Regions from separate parts of the Alkalihalobacterium sp. APHAB7 genome, predicted to be linked through region 2. Evidence: a T-box and tRNA genes for the amino acid it is inferred to sense, from the RefSeq annotation. Region 2 holds a T-box; the other holds one or more tRNA genes.
The links. The T-box of region 2 lies ahead of ACNSTQ_RS13205 (valine--tRNA ligase). A T-box ahead of a tRNA ligase gene usually reads a tRNA of that ligase, here a tRNA-Val.

Region 1 (10,752 bases), on a different contig from region 2:
CATATTGCAAACCTTTAGTGGAGTAAAGTGAGAATCAATAAAATGGTAATTCATTAAACTAAGTTGTAAACGATAATTGTGATGAAAATTAAAAACTAAACTCACTTATAATTTTAATGAAATATACTTAACATAAAAAACCGCGTGGATATTTATTATAATCCACGCGGTTTAAATTTATATTGTTTTCTTAAAATAACTTGAAGTTCATTCTTTCACAGAGTTAGTAAAAGTAGAGGTTGTTTAAATTCGTATTATCGTTGTACTATGCAGCAACCTACTTCATATTTAGGTCACTAACTTTATCCACTAATAATCATCAAACATTTATATCAGGTTTTAGTAAGTATAAATAGAATATAGAGTCTACTTTTTGGGCTGATTAAGTGCTTGGTAAGCTACCTGATACTTTCCTCCATCCGCAACTTCTGAATGGTACAAGGCCTTGAGGGCATTGTTTTTTTCAAGACCATGCTCAGCTTTCAGTTCTTTAAAACGTGTATGCAGTTCTTTATTTTCCTTAATTAGTTGTTGCATTTGCGATTTTATATACTTCAAGATATTTATCTCCTTTCTGAATCTCTGAGTTTAGCCTAATTTTTCAAGAGAAATAATCTGTTTAAAAAGATCCCTAAATTGCTCCCGGTCTTCTGTTGTGAAAGGCTTTGGTCCCTTTGTTCGCTGTCCACTTTTTCTAGCCATTGCACTTAAATAACGTGTTTGTAATAATTGGTCGATATTATCATTTGTATATCTAAATCCTTTTTGATGGAGGACGATAACTCCTTTTGCTAAACCAAGCGACGCAAGACCATAATCTTGCGTCACAATAATATCTCCTTTTTCCACTAACTTCACAATCCGATAATCTGCAGCATCTGCTCCAGAATCAACATAAATGGTTTCCACTCCTGATGGCTGTTTTGCATTAGAAAAGTGAGAAAAACTTGTAACAAGGATAACCGGAATTTCAAAATTCCTTGCTTCAGAAATAATAATATCTTTCACCGGACAAGCATCTGCATCCACAAAAATTTTCATCTTTCTCCTCCTGTTAAGAAGTTAGACTTACTAATTAACTTAATCTTTTTCAACTATAAAAGGGACTGGTGACTTTTGTTTAAAAATAAACAATATATCTTCCTTTTTCTGTATTTTTATATCCTCATATTATACTTTATAGAATTGTGTTGGCAAATGGTAGTTGGATGTAAATGCCCACATTTGCTAAATCATCTGCTTTTATAAAAAATTAATAAAGTTTCTAGGGCTTAGAACTAATATACTTGATTAGAGTAGTTGTTTATTGCACAGTATAACGTCTACTATGCTTTAAAGACCTAAGATTTTCTCATTCAACATTTCTGCTCCTGATTTTAATATTAATTTTCATTTAATTAATATAAACTGATATAAAAATTTAATGTGGTCAAAATGTGGTCAAAGCTAATTTGAGGAGTTAATTGTGGTCAATTAGAGGAACTGCAAAAACAACAAAACCCCTTGCTACGCAAGGGGTTGAACAATTATATGTATGGTGACCCGTGGGGGGCTCGAACCCTCGACCTCCACCCTGTCAAGGTGGCGCTCTCCCAGCTGAGCTAACGGATCATGAGTCATAATTATTAGCGACAAAATAAATATACTACATATGTGCTGTGATGTCAACTCCTTAATCAATCGTCCTTTCTAATAATAAATTCCTTTTTTCTTTGTCACCCTCTCTCCCCACTTTCCTTTCATGATCCTCTATAGCAACTATTAAAATAAAATCTATAAATAATACTGTTGGAAACCGTTAATTTGGGGCTCATCAGGAACTGAAAGGTTGAAGAGATTTATCCTGAAATGAACGAGAAAATGTATTTCCTCATATAATTTAGGGTATTTTTTCAGAAATAAGCCCAAAATCAACAATACTCTTTAACAGCGCTAATATAAAAATAATTTTACTATCACTGTAAAATTATCATAGATAACAGCCAGAAAAAGGTATATTATTAATAAAAAGGTAAGTACTTTTCCCTTTTCAGCAAGGAGGAACAGCATGTGGGTATCGAGGAACTTCTACTCAATTTTTTATTTATTATAGTTACTATTTTTTTCTATCAATTTTTCTTAGTTGAAAGACTTCAACAATTTAAAGTTAGCGTACAACCGCTTCTTATTGGTGTCATTTTCAGTATCCCTGCTTTTTTTTGTATGCTGTTTCCATTTTTAATAGGGAACCATCTATTTTTTATTGATATGCGAGCTGTTCCTTTAATACTTAGTTACCTTTATGGCGGCTTACCTGCTGGAATTGTGACGAGTATCCTAATTATTCTTTCTCGTTTATTTCTCGGTATTAACTATGGCCTGTTCGCATTTTTTATTATCGAATGTATTATTTTTATTACTATGATCTACCTTCTTCCATTCTATCGTAAAGGAAGCTTTAAACAGAGATTAATATATGGAACGATTTTTTCATCTATATTTGCGATGATTATCGTTACTTCAGGGTTATTCCTTTTACATATTCTTGATTCTGTAGACATCGCTGAGATTTTTCATTATTATACACTAGCTATCTTGTTTATTACCTTTACTATTTGGGGAGCTATTTATTTTATAGAAAACCATCAACGTCATATGATCTTAAAAAGTGAGATGGAAGGTATGGAACAAATGAAATTAGTCAGTGAACTCGCCGCGTCCATTGCTCATGAAATCCGAAATCCAATGACGGTGGTACGAGGTTTTATTCAAATGTTCCAAAGTGATGAAAAAGTAGATCCCAAAAACAAAAATTACTATGATATTATGCTTAAAGAGTTAGATCGTGCCCAATTTATTATTACTGATTACCTCTCTTTAGCTAAACCTCAAAAAGAACAAGAGGAAACTATTTACATTAATCAGGTCGCTAGTGCAGCAATTGAAGTTATTACTCCATTTGCTAATTTGAATTCTATTTTTGTAGATAGCAAATTCCAAGACGAGCCCGTAATCTATGGGAATGTAGGCAAGCTTCAGCAATGTCTAATTAATATGTTTAAAAATGCTATTGAAGCCATGCCTAATGGCGGGACACTATATGTTTCTACCTCTGTTAACAAAGACACAGCGGTTATCGAGATAACCGATACAGGCATCGGAATGACAAAAGAAGAGTTAAATCGTCTCGGAAAGCCTTTTTATACGACAAAGTCTAAGGGAACAGGGCTTGGAATGATGGTTTGTTTCAGCATTATTTCTAATATGGAGGGTTCCATTCTTGTTGATAGCAACGTAGGTTCAGGCACTACTTTTCAAATCGTAGTTCCTTTATATGACAATTAATAGTACTGGTTCTTCAAAACAACCAATTAAAGCGCTGACATTTATTTGTCAGGCTTTTTTTACGTTAGTAAATTATCAATCAGCGAGTTTTCTTTATCTTTTCTGCTCGTATTTATTTTTATCACAACACTTCACTAGTCATAGTACAACACTTTCACCGATATGATATAAAATAGATGTTCTTCGATTGAAGATCGCAATAGAAGTTAGGAGTGATTCAATGGCGAGAAGTATTTGGGGTGTAGATTCAGCTGCGGCCGTAACTCCTGCCTTATATGATTGTGTCCTTGAAAACTTTGGTAAGCCTGCATATTGGGGCAGATACTTAACGACCATACCGAATGTAAGTGATGGTTTAACTACAGAAGAAGTCCAAAGGTTAAGAGGAAACGGAATTAGAGTCATGCCCATTTACAATGAATTTTTAGAAGCAGTTGGCTACCGTACGGGAGAAATTACAGCTGCTAATGCAATATTCCATGCCAGAAGACTTGGCTTTCCTACCGGTGTTCGAATTTTCGCTAATATTGAAAATTTTTTCGATGTCGATGAAGCATGGATCCGCGGTTGGGTAGACGCCTTTTATCCAAGTGGTTATAAACCTGGTTTTTATCACGATCCTGTTGAAGGACCTTTTAGTGAGGCGTATTGTACCGCTGTTGCCAATAGTGAACGAGTGAAAGTCCAGTCTGTTCTATGGAGTGCAGAACCAGAACCTGGAACGACGACGAAACAAAATCGTCCCCAACGTTTTACGCCTGCTAAACCACCGTGTGAAGCTAATGTATGGGCATGGCAATACGGCCGCGATGCCGAAGAATGTCCCATTGATACTGTCTTATCTGATCGACGTTTGTATGATGATATGTGGTAATTACATTCCTATATTAATGCACGAACCAACATGATGTGTACCAACTCTAAAAAAACAAGAAGAAGGCTGACTTTCGTTTCGAAGGACTTGTCGCACTTGGAAAAATTCATTTATTCGAATAGTCAGCCTGTTGCAATTATCAATCTTTAGAATTCTTTGGAAATAATATTTGTCCTTCTTTTTTACCTTGTATAATTGTTTTTAGTATGACCGTTGACAGCTCATTAGGTAGGTAAGGTTTTGTTAGATAATGCTCTACTCCCAGAGATATACCTTTTTCTTTTTCATCAAGTGCCGATGAAATGATAATTGGAATGTTCTCTGTATCGCGTTTATCCTTCATTGCTTGTATAACGGCCCAACCGTCTATGCTATGCTCGAGCATTATGTCAATAACGACAAGTTCCGGTTTTTCTTTTGTAATGAACTGAACTGCTTCTTGTCCATCTTTGACGTGAACAACTGCAAACCCTGTCTCTTCTAGCTGCTCTTTTAACAAAAGCGCTAAACTATTATCATCTTCTAATATAACGATAAGTGGTTTATTATTCTCTTGAATTTTATGAAATTCTTGTCGGGGTAACTCACACTGATATAGCGGAAATGACACTGTAAATGTACTTCCTTCACCTTCCACGGATTGAACGGTTATATCTCCGCCATGAGCATTTGCTATTTCTTTTGAAATGGCAAGCCCTAAACCCGTACCACCAATCTTTCGACTAATTGTGTTATCCACGCGGTAAAATTTTTGAAACAGGTTATTTATTTCTGATTGTGATATACCAAGTCCGTAATCTTTGACATCGATATAAATGTGTTCATAATCATTTCTAAATCGTACTTCTACATTACCGCCCTCTGGTGAAAACTTTACTGCATTACTTATTAAGTTAGTAAACAATTGAATAACCTTTTCTTCATCAGCGTAAATCATTAAAGTCTTTTCTTCCTCTTCAATTATAAACTTCCGACTACTATGCTGTTCTTGAAAAACACTAGCCACATTATTTACTAGCTGAACCATATCAAATAATTGTTTTTCATACGTTTGCTTCCCTGATTCCATTCGTTGTAAATCTAAAAAGTCATTAATTAAGTTTGTTAGTCTTTTGGCTTCTTTATGGATCGTCTGCAAATATTTCTTTTGTCGTTCGGGCTTCAAATCTTTCGTTACCATAAGTTCTGTAAATCCTAGTACACTAGCTAGCGGTGTTCTTAATTCATGGCTCACCGTACTTACCAATTCTGACTTCATTACATCTATTTCATGCTCAACCGTTATATCTCGGTGTACAAACAATGTTCCTATCTTTTCCTGGTTTCGGTAAATAGGTTCCGCATACATTTCTATTACTTTTTGCTTTGGTTCATTAATCATATATCGGATTACTTTGTTTTCTAATGTTTGATTTACTAATGACATCTTGACAAACTCAATGAGTTCTTTTTCTTTATTTACAACGTGAAATAAAGAACTTGTCCAATCTTCAAGAGGTTTTGACAAAACGTGTTTCCCCTCCGCTGAACATTGGAAGATCTCACATAGCTTTTGATTGACTTGAAGAAGTTTCCCGTTCTTATCAACCAGTTGAATTCCTTCATTTACATTATCAATAATATCTTGATTGAGCTTTTGATTTCGCTCTACAGCTTCAAACATTTTTAGTTTTTCAATCGAGAGTGCAGCTTGACTCATTAACGAAATAAAATCTTCTTGATCTTTTTGGGTAAACTCATACCCTACTTTTGTTACGATGTATATGGCTAATAGTTCCCCTTCACTTGATAAGACTGGAACATATAAATCATAGCTAAATCCATTATGATGATGATAGCTGTCTTCACTTGGAGCAATGCTGCGTTTAGACGGATGAATCTCTTTTGTTTCTTTAAGGCGTACAGCAACGCCTTGATCAATATGACGAATAAACTGTTCTGCACCTTGTTGTGAGACACCTATGGAATAAAAGTCATACCTTGAATTCATTAATACAAACATTGATTTATCAGTATTAAACAACTTGTCTAATTCTGTTACGATCATTTTCAGTAATACGTCTTTATCCAGTGTTCCAGTTAATGAAGAGACAAACCTATGATATAGATCTAACTTTTTTTCACTTGCTTGAGTATCTGCCAACAATTCCTTCAACTGATTTTGTTGGTCTGATAATACTTCTTGCTGGGCTAAAAGCTCTTCATTTTGTGCTGTTAACTCTTCCTCTTTGGCTTGGATATTGCGTACCATAGACTCAAATGATCTTGAGAGAGTTCCTATTTCATCAAGACGATCGCTTTGTACAAATGTGACTTCTCTTCCTGCCGAAACATCTTCTGACACGACTGATAATTGATGAAGAGGCAAGCCAATATCTTTTACAATTTTTCGCACTGCAATAGAAATTAATAGAATAACAAATAAAATATACCCGAAAAATACCCAATTAATCTGATGCATCTTCGTTAAAAATTGCGCTTCTAACTGGTTTAATTCCTTTTTATATTGATGCACAAAACTACCCATCAAACCCATCGTTTGATTAATTAATGCGGTTGTTCCATTTTCAGCTATTTCTCTTATTCCTTCATAATTATCCGCTTCAACATGCTGCCTCACGATTGGAATGACATTGTTTATATAATGATCAACAAATGAATGGAGTTCTATAATTAACTCCTGTTCCTCTCTCGAAAGATTATGCTGTTCTAATTGGACAATTTCATATAATAATTTATCTCGTTCTTGAAAAATCGCTTGGTATTCTTTCATATTTTGGATAGATGCAAAACCTCTACCATGAAACAACATTAATTGTAAGTGTTCTTCTATACTTTCAATCACTTCTTTTTTACTATTTAACTCTTCTTTTTCTCGAAAATATTCATCTTGCACCTGTTGAGTTAGTATGTTTATTAGTAATCCACCTGTTAGAATTAATACTAAAACAATAATAGCTATAGCTGTAAACCTCCGAGAAAGACTCTTCTTTAATTTACTGATCATCTAAGATTTCCCCTACTAAATCAACTAGTTTTAATGGACTAAATGGCTTAGCTAAAAAATAATCAGCCCCGGCCTGCCGAGCCATTTCCTCATCCTTTTGCTGGCTTTTTGCAGTAAGCATAAGGAATTGCAATTCATGCTTATCATCCATTTCCCTTACTTTTTTGATCACTTCTACGCCACTATATTCTGGCATCATATAATCAATAATAATTAAGTCGTATTCGTTTTCTTGTATAAAATTTAAGGCTTCTTGTCCATCTTGAACTTCCTGAATCTGATAGCCCTCATCTTCTAAAGTATCGACGATTAACATTCTTAAAACATCTTCATCATCGACAACTAACAATTTCTTCGTCAATTTCCTCACCTCATGTTTTTAGCTTGAAATCCCTTTACGCGTCATATCTCCCCAATCTTTTTTCTTTCTTAGAATATGGATAAAACCTTCTAGTCTCCAGAAAACTGTTATTGGCCTGTACCAAAAAGCTTCTGTTAGTGCATAAAAAAATAAACGAACAACATCCATGACTTCTGGATATTTTCTCAAACTCCATTCTTCCAACAAAACAGCGCTCATTGACAACAATGATCCGTATAAAAACGCCAACGTAAATAACAACAATGCCAATTCGATATTTAACACTCCAAATACTAAGCCCAAAATAACGATAAGATACCCTAAGAACTCAACGATTGGTCCTAGCAGTTCAACAAACAAAAAATAAGGCAATGATATGAAGCCGACTTTACCGTATTTCGGTCGAAAAAGCATTTTTTTATGCAACCATAGAGACTCAAATAGCCCTTGATGCCAACGTCTCCTTTGACGTCTTAATACAGCTAGATCTTCTGGAGCTTCTGTCCAACAGACAGGATCTGGCACATAGACTATTCGTTCGTTACTTTTTTCTTCTTTAATCAAGCGATGCAGGCGAACGACCAATTCCATATCTTCACCTACAGTATTTGTTAAATACCCCCCTGCTTTAATAACTGACTCTTTATGAAAGACACCGAAGGCTCCAGAAACGATAAGTAAAAGATTGTGTCGACTGAGACCGACTCTCCCCATAAGAAATGCCCGAAGATATTCAATCACTTGCATGATAACGAGTGGCCTCTTAGATAAGCCGACACTCATTAACTCCCCTCGCTCAATTTTACAACCATTGGCGATACGAATACTTCCTCCTGTTGCAATGACTTCTTGGTTTGAGTCAATAATAGGTTTCATGACCTTTAAGAATGCATCACGCTCTAATACTGAGTCTCCATCTAATGAACATACATAAGGATAGTGTGAAAGGTTCATTCCGGCATTTAAAGCATCGGCTTTTCCTCCATTCTTCTTATCAATTAATAATAGGTTGTCGTGCAGTTTAGATTGATAAATCGCACGGATTTCTTCTGTTTTTAACCTTGATCTCACAACTAACTCTACTTTTTTCATTTGAAATCGCTCGATCATTACTTGCAGCGTTTTATCTTTTGAGCCATCATTTACGACAATCACTTCATATTCAGGATAGTTCATGCTTAGTAGGGAACGAATGCTGTTGTAGATCCCAATTTCTTCATTATAAGCAGGCACAATTACTGAAATGGGTTTCGTATCTGCTGATTGAAGAATATCTTCATACGTTTCTTTTTGATTTAACCCAAACCCTTTTCGTAATTGTTTAGCTGATATAATTAACATAACCACATAAAAAGAGATGACAAAAAACATATAAGCTAAAACGAAAAAGGCAACGATTGTAAGGACAGTTGATAATATAATTTCCCAATCACTCATTTACCGTACCTCCAATCCATTGCTTCGCCATATCTCTTGCGAAAGGGTCTTCACTCGTTTCCAGTACATGCGACAAAATCATCTCTCCATCCTCGTAAGTTGCGAGAGCCTCGCCTGCTCCATTTCGTACCCACCAATTTTCATCTGATAATAACCTGACTAAAGTAGGTTTATCACGATCTTTTTTTAAAGCCGACGCTAGTTTTGTAAATAATAACCTTTCTTGAAATATAGTTGAAGCCGCAAATTGTTGTACTAAGTTGTAATCTGAAACTAGACCAATTTGCGCTAACCCTTTTAAAGCTTTGAGTCGAATTTCTAAGTTACTATCCCTTAAGCATTTTTCTAAAAACGAAACAAACCGAATATCACGCTTTTCACCCATGAGTTCAATGGTTGCCGTTTTTAAAGGAGTAGATATTACAGCAAAAGCGTTAATAAACTGTGAAAACTCTTCTTCATCGTACCGTCTGAGAATTTCTTTATATAAAAAGTAAGGCAAATCATGTTTTTCATACAGTAGAAAGCTGCTTAGACGTTGTGATTGCAATGATCCAAGGGTTCTAAGGATTTGATATTGCTCTTCTATTTCATCAACACCGAGTTGGTATTTGTTCCATAATTCATCTACAAACCGGATTAAATGGAAATCTTCAATACGGTAAAGAGCATTCATTCGTAAACTCCAGCGTCGATGATTTAATTTACTACGAATATAAGCTTCTAAGTATTTATTTGAAATATGAACAACACGTTTTTTCACTTCATCATCACTAGCAACTTCAATATATTCTTCAAGCAGCTCCTCAATAACTTCGTATGAGTCGTTGTCTTTCAAACCTCTAGAGATTTGTAGATCATCTCCACTTTCTAGGTAAGAATAAATTTCTGCTTTCAATTTTTGTTTAATCTGCTTTTTTCTCAATCCTGTTTTATGATCTCGTAATTTTCGAAGGATTAGATAAAAGAATAGTACAAATAGAAGAATAAGTAACACGACATTAATTAAAATGATTGTGAAGATATCAACCGTAATCAACTCTATACCATCCTTAACAGTAGGCGCCTAACCCTAGCTTTCAGTTCAGCAACACTAAATGGCTTTGTTAAATAATCATCAGCACCTAATTCTAGTGCTTTCACAATATCTCGTTCGGTCTTTCTTCCTGTCAGCATTAAGACCATAACGTTCTTTTCATTGGAATGCTGACGGATTTTTTGTAACACTTCTAATCCATCCATCCTTGGCAGGACGCCATCTAATATAATTAAAAATTTCCCGTTTTGCTTATGCCAGTCTGATTGCAAGAAAGATTCTCCTTCACGGTAAGCTTGGATGTCAATCATATAATCTAATAAGCTTAATTTGTTAAGTTGCTGGGTAACAACATCACGAACAATTTCATCATCATCAATGACTCCAATTCGGACTATTTTCTCAACTGATTGGGCTTTATGTTGTGCATTATAAACCGCTACACCATTACGTCCTTTTTCCTTTATTTGATAAAGTGCTTGGTCTGCTTGATTTATATACTCTTCAGCCGTTAATTTGTCATCGGCAATTTCTGTGATACCAGCTGAAAAAGTTACTTGAAAACGTTCATCATTAGACCAAAATGACTGCTTCGAAAAACCTTTTAGTAACCTTTGCGTTACTATTTTCGCTTGGTCTTTTTTAGTTTGGGGTAATAGTAAAATAAATTCTTCCCCCCCATACCTAATAAAAAAATCAGCATGTCGTTTATT
Region 2 (10,752 bases):
AGTCGATATTCTCCTGTTGAGCAAAATATAGAAAAGCGAGTGCTGTCATCACTTCAAACTCAACAGGCGCACCGTAATCGGATCGTTCAAGTTCTTCAATAACTGGAAGTATCTGTTCTACTAGGTGTACAAACTCTTTTTGTGAAATCGGCTTCCCATCTAGTTGAATTTGATCGTTTCGTTGAAAAATGTATGGTGATGTAAATGTACCGACTCGATACCCAGCCTCATTTAAAATAGAACGTAAATAGGTTAATGTCGACCCTTTTCCATTCGTACCGGCAAGGTGAATACTCCTTGTCTTCTCATGCGGGTTCCCTAGTTTATCAAGTAATACTCGCATTCTTTCGAGTCCGAAATAAATTTTGTTTTCTTTTGTCTGTTCGATTAATTCATTTGCTTTATTGTAAGAAAGCATGGATAAGCTCCTTTGAAAAAAGTATGCAAAATAATGTCTTTTCCTTTATGATGAAACAAGACAGTTCAATATACTACTATTTAATCACTTATTGAAGTTCAAAGAAATAGATCAGGAGAGGCTGTATGAAAAAAAAACGAACAGGATGGCTCATTTATAACCGAGAAGATGCTGATAAAAATCAAGCGTATATCAAGTGGATGCTAGAAGAAGCGGAGTTATTAAACATCGATTTATCTTTTTACTTTAAAGAGGAACTACTTTATGGCGTCCTTAATCAGCAGCTGTTTATTCACCACCATCAAGCTCAACTTCAACTACCAGATTTTGCGATCATGCGAAATATTGATCCACTTTTTAGTCAACAATTAGAAGCACTTGGCGTAACCGTTTTTAATAACTCGTTCGTTTCTGGGCTTTGCAACGATAAAGCAAGAACGCACCAATTTTTAACGCGGGCTGGCATTCCGATGTTGAACACTTTATTTGTAAAGAAGAATGAATTTGTGCCCTTGCACCTTCCGTTTTCTTATCCGATCGTTGTCAAAGAAGTATCAGGGAGAAGCGGACAGCAAGTATACGCTGTTGAAAACCTCCAGGCATTAGAAAGCTTGTTAGCTAACATCACTTCTAACGACTTGATCATTCAAGAAATGGGAGACGTTCCTGGGAAAGATGTTCGCGTATTTGTCATTGGTTCTACCATCATCGCTGCGATCTTACGCTATTCAACAACCGATTTTAAAGCGAATTTTTCCTTAGGAGGAAGTGCGAAATTATACGAGTTAAATGATGAGGAAACCACATTAGTGGAAAAGATTATTGCACAATTTGACGGACAACTAGGCCTTGTTGGAATCGATTTTCTTTTTAATAAAGAAGGACAGTTCATCTTTAATGAAATCGAAGACGTCGTTGGTTCACGAACCTTATCAGCCAATTCGTCCTACAATATTGTACGCCTTTATTTACAACATATTATGCAAGTATTAGGGGGAGTTTAAAGAGAACACATACCTTTTTCTTCCGACGGCAGTAGCAGATCGTATTTAAGAAAAATTAAAGACCGGAGTAAAGTGAAAGAAGACGAAAATCGCAATGATTTTCGTCTTTTTCGTGTTTTTGTATTTAGATGTTCGTTTTACCCCTTTAACTCCGCAATGCGCGCTTTCACAGTTTCGCGTTTTTCAATATAATCTGCTTCTTTCGCTTTTTCTTCTTCGATGACTTTCTCAGGTGCTTTAGCAATAAAGCCTTGATTGCTTAGTTTTTTCTGTACGCGTTCCACTTCTTTGTCGAACTTCTCCAGTTCTTTTTCAAGGCGAGCAATTTCCGCATCCAAATCGAGTAGGCCGGCCAGTGGTAAGTATAACTCTACCCCCGTCAGGACGTTAGACATTGACTTTTCAGGTGTTGGTAAGTCTGTTCCAATTTTTAATTCACTTGGGTTACAGAACTTTTCTACATACTGAAGGCCGCGGTTTAATTGGTCTAATACTTGAGCATCTTTCGCTTTAATGTGAAGTTCGATTTGTTTGCTCATTGGCACATTTAACTCTGAACGTGTATTACGAACCGAACGAATAATGTCTTTTAATAGGTTGAAATCAGCTACAGCATGTTTAAACATTAATTGCTCTTGCTTTTCTGGCCAAGCTGCAACAGTAATTGATTCGCCATCATGCGGCAAATGTTGCCATATTTCCTCGGTAATAAACGGCATTAATGGGTGTAATAGGCGAAGTGTTTGATCTAACACATAAGCGAGTACAGAGCGTGTTGTTTTCTTCGCTTCTTCGTTATCACCGTAAAGTGGCAGTTTCGCCATTTCAATGTACCAGTCACAGAAATCGTCCCAAATAAAGTTATAAAGGACACGGCCTACTTCACCGAATTCATACGCTTCTGTTAAGCGTGTAACCGATTCAATCGTTTCTTGAAGTCGTGTTAGGATCCACTGATCGGCAACTGATTTTTCACCAGAAAGATCAATTTCCTCATATTTCAATCCGTTCATATTCATTAAGGCAAAACGAGATGCATTCCAGATTTTATTAGCAAAGTTCCAAGTCGACTCGACTTTTTCCCAATAGAAACGTAAGTCATTTCCTGGAGAGCTTCCTGTCGCAAGGAAGAAACGAAGTGCATCTGCTCCGTACTTGTCGATTACATCCATTGGATCAACACCGTTACCAAGTGATTTACTCATCTTACGTCCTTGTGAGTCACGAACAAGTCCATGGATGAGTACATCTTTAAATGGCCGCTCATCTGTGAATTCAAGACCTTGAAAAATCATACGTGCCACCCAGAAGTAAATGATATCGTATCCAGTAACCAGTACATCGGTTGAATAGTAACGTTTGAAGTCTGCGCTATCTGTGTCCGGCCAGCCCATCGTTGAAAACGGCCATAATGCAGATGAGAACCATGTATCTAATACGTCTTGATCTTGCTCCCAGTTTTCAATGTCTGCTGGTGCTTCATGACCAACATACACTTCACCTGTTTCTTTATGATACCAAGCCGGAATTCGATGTCCCCACCATAATTGACGAGAAATACACCAGTCACGGATGTTTTCAATCCAGTGAAGATATGTTTTTTCAAAGCGTTCCGGAACAAAGTTTACTTTTCCTTCAGACTTTTGCAGTTCAATGGCCGCTTCAGCTAATGGCTCCATTTTAACAAACCATTGGGTTGAAAGGTAAGGCTCGACAACAGCCCCGCTGCGCTCTGAGTGGCCAACAGAGTGTGTATGCTCTTCAATTTTGAAAAGAACGCCCATATCTTGAAGGTCTTTAACGATTTGCTTACGGCACTCGAAACGATCCATTCCTTGGTATTTATCTGCATTTTCATTCATTTTACCGTCTTCAGACATAACGAGTACGCGCTCTAGATTATGACGGTTTCCAATTTCAAAGTCATTCGGGTCATGTGCTGGTGTAATTTTTACTGCACCTGAACCAAATTCCATATCAACGTAGTCATCGCCGACAATTTCAATTTCACGGCCCACGATTGGCAGTCTTACTTTTTTGCCGATTAAATGCTTATAACGATCATCTTCTGGATGAACTGCAACCGCTGTATCTCCTAGCATTGTTTCTGGACGTGTTGTTGCCACTTCAATATAGCCGCTTCCATCGACAAGTGGGTATTTCATATGGTAGAACCCACCTTGTACGTCTTTATAAATAACTTCAATATCGGATAAGGCTGTCTTTGTTTGCGGGTCCCAGTTAATAATGTACTCCCCGCGGTAGATTAAACCTTTTTCATATAAGCGAACAAATACTTCACGAACCGCTTTAGATAAACCTTCATCTAGTGTGAAACGCTCACGAGAGTAATCTAGGGCTAGTCCAAGCTTTGACCATTGCTGGCGAATATGTGAAGCATACTCTTCTTTCCATTCCCATGATTTTTCTAAGAACTTTTCACGACCTAAATCGTAACGGCTCAGTCCTTCTTCACGAAGTTTGCCTTCTACTTTAGCTTGAGTTGCGATCCCAGCATGGTCCATACCTGGCAACCAAAGAGCATCGTATCCTTGCATTCGTTTCGTACGAATTAAAATATCTTGTAAAGTGGTATCCCAAGCGTGACCTAAATGAAGCTTTCCAGTTACGTTTGGCGGTGGAATGACGATCGTATACGGTTCCTTTGCTTCATCCCCTGTTGCTTCAAAAAACTTTCCATTGACCCAAAATGGGTACCATTTCGCTTCTGTATCTTGTGGGCTGTACTTCGTTGGCATTGTTAAATCTTGATTTTCCATTTTTGTGACCTCCTTTATGTATAAAAAGAATTGGCTATTCCCTGCTTTAAATGAGTTCAAGCCTTGTTTACTTCTGTTTCTTACAGTCGGCAACTGAAGCAATGACACAATTACCATAAATGCCGTAAAACATCAAAAAACTCCCTCCACCTCAAAGGACGAAGAGAGTTGTATTCGCGGTACCACCTTTGTTTGCAAGCTAAAAAAGCTTACACACTTCATTCAGGTAACGGCATCTGCCGACTCGATCTACTAGTAACTAATGATAGAAGTACTTTCCGTTTGTTCCTTTGTAAACGGATGATACTTTCACTTCGTCTCGTTCAAAAGAGCTGCTCAAGGGTGACGTTCAATTCATACGTCCTGAAAAATCTCTCAGCAACTGATTTTTCTCTCTGAAGGGTTCTGAACCTACTCTTCCCTGTCTAAGCATTTATGTATATGGATGTTAAAACATCGGGTTCTGCATATTATTCTACCTTTTTCGATACTTTTTCGTCAATAAAAGCATCGCCAATTTTTTCTTTTTTTATGCATGGGCTCTTGATTTCACATGAATGCAGCCTATGCATATGTATATAGAGAGACTGTTCTCAGGAAGGAGCCTCGATATGCCAAAGCGATATAAGCGTTTTCGACCACCTCTATGGTTAGTAAAACTACGTTTAATGCTCATACAGATTTTGTTTCCACTTCTATGCTTTCAGTTTATCCGAACCTTGCTTTTTCCAACATCCTTTGATGTCATTTTACTAGCTTTAATGGCTCTTTTATATGGATTATTTTTCGCCGGAATTATTTAAGGTTAACGATACCGTGTCAAAGTGGAAATGCAACTATATAAAAGGCTGTCCCATTTGTTTGTGTAAAGCCCCCTAAGCCTATCTAGATATAAAGAAAACTAGCTTTTCATCTCTTTATATCTCTAGGCGAGGAGCTTAGACACTTTTGGGACAGCCTTTTATTGTTGTTCAAATTGTGGCGTTTGGTCTTCTTGTTTTATTAAATAGCCTTTTAACCGTTGCACTTTTCGCATCATATGAAAGCGTTTCTCTAACCTTTGGACATGATAGATTTCAGGTTTATCTTGGTTTTGTTGCAAGTAGAGCTGCAATGAAAATAACACAGGTTCTGGGAAGCATAAATAGCCAAATAATAACTCTTTTTCTTCATCTAGTAATGAGATGTTTCGGTCATACGTACCAAACCATCGAACCATTTCTTCTTCATCCCAAAGGTTATAACCAAATGATTGCCGGCAGAATAAGGCCAGATCGCGGGCAGGTGTATCCATTGATGCTCGTTCAAAGTTATATAGAATAGGCTCTCCACTTGCATTAAATATTGTATGCTTTCTTGATGCTTTGCCGTGACATAAAACCGTTCGATACCTACCTTTTTCAACACAAATATCATACCAGTTTTTCAAGTGACGCTTGGCATCTTCGACCATTAATAACATTTGGTGAACATGCGTTAAATAGGTTAATTGAAAGGGAGATATATATGTTTTTCCTTCAGCCTCATCGGCAAAACGTTCCAAATCTAACCGACGCATATCCCATCGTCTTAATAACGATTGATAAGCTTCATCAATTGTTTCTTTTGGATAGTCGTCGGTTTTCGCAGTTAGTCGATGAATAATACCGAGTTGGTCAATGATTTTTGCTTCTCTAGACGTCCGTCCCTGATACGGTTCCTCTTCAACCCACGGCATTAAATAGTAGGTTCTATCGTCTGTGGAAAGGACATATTCTCCATACTTCGTAGGCAAAATGGGAATCAATTGACGATAGCCTAACCGATCTAATTTTCGCATCACTTGAACGAACAGCTCGCCTTGCTGACGATTCATATGAGCTTCTTTCAAGGCAAACATCCCACGATTTGTTTGTACTTGTTTGACTTTCCCCCAACTCTCAATATGCTCAGGAAATAAATCGTAATGAAACAGGATAGGCGCATAACGATCTAGGATAGACCGACTAGTCATGTGGCCACCTTCTTTCTATCTTCTTTTACCCAATTGATCAGGGTCAAAACGAGTTGCCGGCGGTCGTTCCATTCTTTTTGGAACGTTGAAAAATGAATTTCGGTCTCTTCCTTTTCTTCACTTTGCTGAAGAAGTTTCATTGCATGAACTAACTCCCAGGGCAGCCATGCCTCTGCAAGCAATTCATTACCATACATCTGCCGGAACGGAATTTGCTCCTCAATTTCATTTAACAGTTTGACTAGCGATTCTTCTCCATTTTCACCCACCCATTGTTGTAAAAAGTGAGTTAAACTAACAAAACCGTATTCCGGTGCTTCTGCTGTGCCTTGCCAAACAAACAATTCATATATTTTCTTTGCTTGGGTAGTAGACGAGACCTTGTCCATTATAGGAAGTCTTTTTTCTTTACTTTTTTTCCTCAATTCTAGTGCTTTATGTTTTCTGCGCATCGCCTCTTGAATACAAGATTGTAAAATATTTCGCTTTTTTTCATCGAGCAGCGTTGTTTTAGAGACCCATACTTTCCATTCTGAAGTCGACGGAAACTCACGTTTAGCTGCGGAAATACGATTATCTTTTGTTGCCGTACCGAATTCAATCATTCGAGCGATAAAATGGGCCCACTTTTGTTCATAGTCTTTTGTTGGATACGGATCAATAATATCATCGTGTACGGTTAACCAACCTTCTTCTAACTTAATGGCTTTTTTCTTATCTTTTGTTTGCAACATCCGATCGGTCAATTGATACGGATTTCGGCTGCATTTTTCACGCCATTCCTGGTGCCAGTTTAACAATGCTTCGTCATGCCAGATCCGATATCTTTTTCGTCCTTGGCTCGTATCAATTATTCCTTCGTCTAATTGAGATTTCACTTCAAACGGATAATTTTCTTTAATTAATGGGAGAATATCCATACTTGTTTTCTCCTTTTTTTATAGATGGAGGGCAACTCATTAGTACTTGTTGCCTCACAACGATGATCGATGAGGAAGTTCAATTTCTCCTTATCTATCATTGTGAGGTGTTTAGCACTTTGCTAATGAGTCACCCTCCTCGTTTTCATATTAACGCTTAGAGCCTACTGGAATGTACAAGATTTGCCCTTCTTCTACTCGCTCTTCATTTAATCGGTTGACTCGAACAATTTGACTCGTTGATAGTTCATAGCGTTCTGCAATTGTATCTAATGACTCATTTTCTTGAATGATGCACATCTTTAATTTTGAAAATTGTTCTTCGCCGTCTGCTAGCATTTTCGTTAAGTAGAGCGCATTTTCATCGGTTCTCGATTTTGGAGCTTTTACAGCTTCTGCAGCCGGATCATCTTGATCATGTACTGCAACTTCTTCCTCTACTTCTACTGCAGCAGGTGGTCGCTCAGATAACTTTTTCAACGGTGCAAAGTTGATTTTTGTTCCCTCTTCTTCTTCACGGCCGGCAGGATCTTCTGCGGCTTGAAGTGCTCCTACTTTTTCTACTGCTTCTAATGCTTCTTCTTTTTCTACTTCTTCTACCGATTCTACTCGTTCTTCTTCCTCAACAGTTTCCTGCTCAAAGCTAGTTGCTTGTTCTGAAGAGCGTTGATTGTTCGGAACAAGATTGTCAATTGGGTTTCTTTCTTCAGGTTCAATCACTTCAGGACGAGCTTCAAAGTTCAGTTCTGGTGATTGTTTCGGTATTACAGGTTCTTGATTTTGTATCGGCTCGCTACCCTCTACTTCAAATTTTGGTGTTTCATATTGTTGTTCATATTCAGGCTCTTCCATTGCTGGAACGAGTTCCTTTGCTTCTACTACAGGTTCTTCTGCTTTGGGCTCCTGTACCGCCTGTTTTCTCGCTTCAAAAGAAAATGACGGGAACGGTTGAAGCGATGGTGGCTTCTCTATTTCAGGCAATTCTTCTGAGAAAGAAGGATTTTGCGGGATTGACGGATGATCCACATTAGACGTTGCTTCTGTATAATAGGATTCTCGCTCCTCCCTTTCAAGCGTTGCCTCTGAATAAGACGGCTCTGAATAAAGCTCTGAATAAGATGAATCTGGTGAATACGATGGTCGCTTCACTTCTTGCTGTTGAGTACTCATCCCGCTGATTGCCACATCTGCTGTTAGTTGCAGACAACTTTTTTCTGGAAGATCGTAATCAAATGTCTCCACTTGTACGTAAACATCATCAATGTTTTGAATACGGCTTAACGGGATTGTCACATCAATTGGGAAGAAGTGTTTAATTTCACCGACGTTCTGTTCATTCAAGGTGACTTCTTCAAATGAACGAAACGCAGCAACTTCTCCCTCTCCTGTGTTTTCAGGATCATTTTGCACAGGGCGGTATTCTCCGAGTAAACGGAGACCACCTTTAATAACTACATGGTCGTTCTTTTCTTCAATGCGGATTTCGGGATCTAATGACATTGAAAGTATTTCTGCAACTTCTTGCCCTTTATTTAACCACACCGATTCCTCAATGGAAAATGACAGTTTAGATGGATGATCTTGTGTCATGGACGTTCCTCCTTGTTTCAAAAAAGTTTACCCCCAGTTACGCTCATGCTCTGTACATTAAACTGTATGACAAGACCTTCCTCGTTATGAAAAGAATTTTAAAAAATGCTAAAAAATTAGTTTTACGAGCAAATTAAAATGATTTATAGACGATTGTTCGTTATGATCCTCCTTAGTCCGGAGGATGTTACTAGTTTATTGTTATTTTTAAAAATTAGAATGGTATGATTAGAGTTAGGGGGAGGGGTTGTGCGTTTGTTAAATGGGTTGCTTTTAGCAGTTAGAAATATCGGGGAACGGCTGTATTGACCTGAATTCGTTCCCTTATGATGTGGCTTATGATGTGGTTATTTCAGGGTGCGGGCTCTCTTCGCTTCCTTTAGTTCCCGTATCATCTGATTTTACAGGAGCTCGGGCTCTATTTCATCATCATCAAACTAATAAAAGCTCAGACCAATTAGTCTGAGCCTTTATAGCACTATGTGATGTAATCAAAAGATAGAGAGATTACTTCAGTTTTGAAAATGCGATCTCTGCTGCTGCAATCGTGTCATCAATGTCTTTTTCAGTATGCTTTGTTGATAAGAACATACCTTCAAACTGTGATGGCGGTAGAGAAATGCCTTGGTGCAGCATCTCTTTAAAATAAGCTGCAAAGAAATCTAAATTCGATGTTGATGCGGATGCAAAGTCTTTGACAGGTTGATCTGTAAAGAAGAAACCGACCATTGAGCCTGCCAGGCTTGTTGTATGAGGAATGCCATGCTTCGTTGCTGCAGCCGATAAACCTTCTGCTAAACGCTTTCCAAGACGGTCAAACTCCTCATAATGTTCTGGTTTAAGCTGTGATAGTGTTTCATATCCAGCGGTCATCGCAAGCGGGTTACCTGACAGTGTCCCTGCTTGATAAATTGGACCAGCTGGCGCGATTTGCTCCATAATTTCACGACGCCCGCCGTAAGCACCAACTGGTAAACCTCCACCGATTACTTTTCCAAGGCATGTTAAGTCAGGTGTTACTCCAAACTCTCCTTGCGCACAGTTATAACCGACACGGAAGCCTGTCATGACTTCATCAAAAATCAGTAAGCTGCCGTGAGCATGAGTGATTTCGCGAACGGCTTCAAGGAAGCCTGGCTCCGGACGAACGACACCCATATTCCCAGCAACAGGTTCTAAAATAACAGCGGCAACATCATCGCCAAATTTTTCGTAAGCTAGTTTTAAACTTTCTATATCATTATAAGGAACGGTTAGCGTATTTTGAGCGACAGATTCAGGAACTCCTGGACTATCCGGCAATCCAAGTGTCGCAACACCAGAACCTGCTTTAATTAATAAAGAATCACCGTGGCCGTGGTAGCAACCTTCAAATTTAATGATCTTATTGCGCCCCGTATAGCCACGTGCTAAACGTAAAGCACTCATTGTTGCCTCTGTTCCTGAGTTCACCATACGAACGACTTCAATTGAAGGAACACGATCGATAACGAGCTTGGCAAGTTTTGTTTCTAACTCACTTGGTGCCCCGAAGCTTGTTCCTTTTTCAACCGATTTCTTTAAAGCTTCTACCACTTGCTCATCGGCGTGTCCTAAAATAAGTGGTCCCCATGATAAGACATAGTCAATGTACTCATTTCCATCGATATCATAAATACGTGCCTCTTCTCCTCGTTCCATGAAAACAGGATCCATCTTCACGGATTTAAAGGCACGAACGGGACTATTTACTCCACCTGGCATGACTGGTTTTGCTTCTGAAAATGCGGCTTGCGATTTTTCATAGGTTCTCAACTGCTTCACCTCTATCGTTTATTTTTCATTCAACCAACGTACAACATCTTTTGCAAAGTACGTTAATATTAAATCTGCACCGGCACGTTTCATACTCATTAATGTTTCAAGAACAACACTTTTTTCATCAATCCAACCGTTTTGAGCAGCTGCTTTGATCATTGAATACTCACCGCTGACGTTGTATGCAACGACAGGAGCACCTGAAAAATCTTTCACTTCACGGATTATATCTAAATACGATAGTGCTGGT

Region 1: it encodes a tRNA-Val, which carries the amino acid that the T-box ahead of ACNSTQ_RS13205 (valine--tRNA ligase) is inferred to sense. The anticodon was not compared.

The regions. Positions count from the first base shown of each region.
Region 1 is NZ_JBLWFS010000004.1:233,334-244,085, reverse strand. Features, by position in the region: gene ACNSTQ_RS06700 (hypothetical protein) at 367-558, opposite strand; gene ACNSTQ_RS06695 (YaiI/YqxD family protein) at 589-1,041, opposite strand; tRNA gene ACNSTQ_RS06690 (tRNA-Val) at 1,536-1,611, opposite strand; gene ACNSTQ_RS06685 (ATP-binding protein) at 2,050-3,324, shown strand; gene ACNSTQ_RS06680 (glycoside hydrolase domain-containing protein) at 3,545-4,198, shown strand; gene ACNSTQ_RS06675 (ATP-binding protein) at 4,338-7,205, opposite strand; gene ACNSTQ_RS06670 (response regulator) at 7,195-7,566, opposite strand; gene ACNSTQ_RS06665 (glycosyltransferase family 2 protein) at 7,585-9,003, opposite strand; gene ACNSTQ_RS06660 (HEAT repeat domain-containing protein) at 8,996-10,042, opposite strand; gene ACNSTQ_RS06655 (diguanylate cyclase) at 10,045-10,752, opposite strand, start outside.
Region 2 is NZ_JBLWFS010000012.1:41,619-52,370, reverse strand. Features, by position in the region: gene ACNSTQ_RS13215 (bifunctional folylpolyglutamate synthase/dihydrofolate synthase) at 1-418, opposite strand, end outside; gene ACNSTQ_RS13210 (ATP-grasp domain-containing protein) at 544-1,422, shown strand; gene ACNSTQ_RS13205 (valine--tRNA ligase) at 1,560-4,202, opposite strand; T-box leader at 4,354-4,639, opposite strand; gene ACNSTQ_RS13200 (hypothetical protein) at 4,814-5,005, shown strand; gene ysxE (spore coat protein YsxE) at 5,164-6,195, opposite strand; gene ACNSTQ_RS13190 (hypothetical protein) at 6,192-7,115, opposite strand; gene spoVID (stage VI sporulation protein D) at 7,266-8,705, opposite strand; gene hemL (glutamate-1-semialdehyde 2,1-aminomutase) at 9,213-10,499, opposite strand; gene hemB (porphobilinogen synthase) at 10,518-10,752, opposite strand, start outside.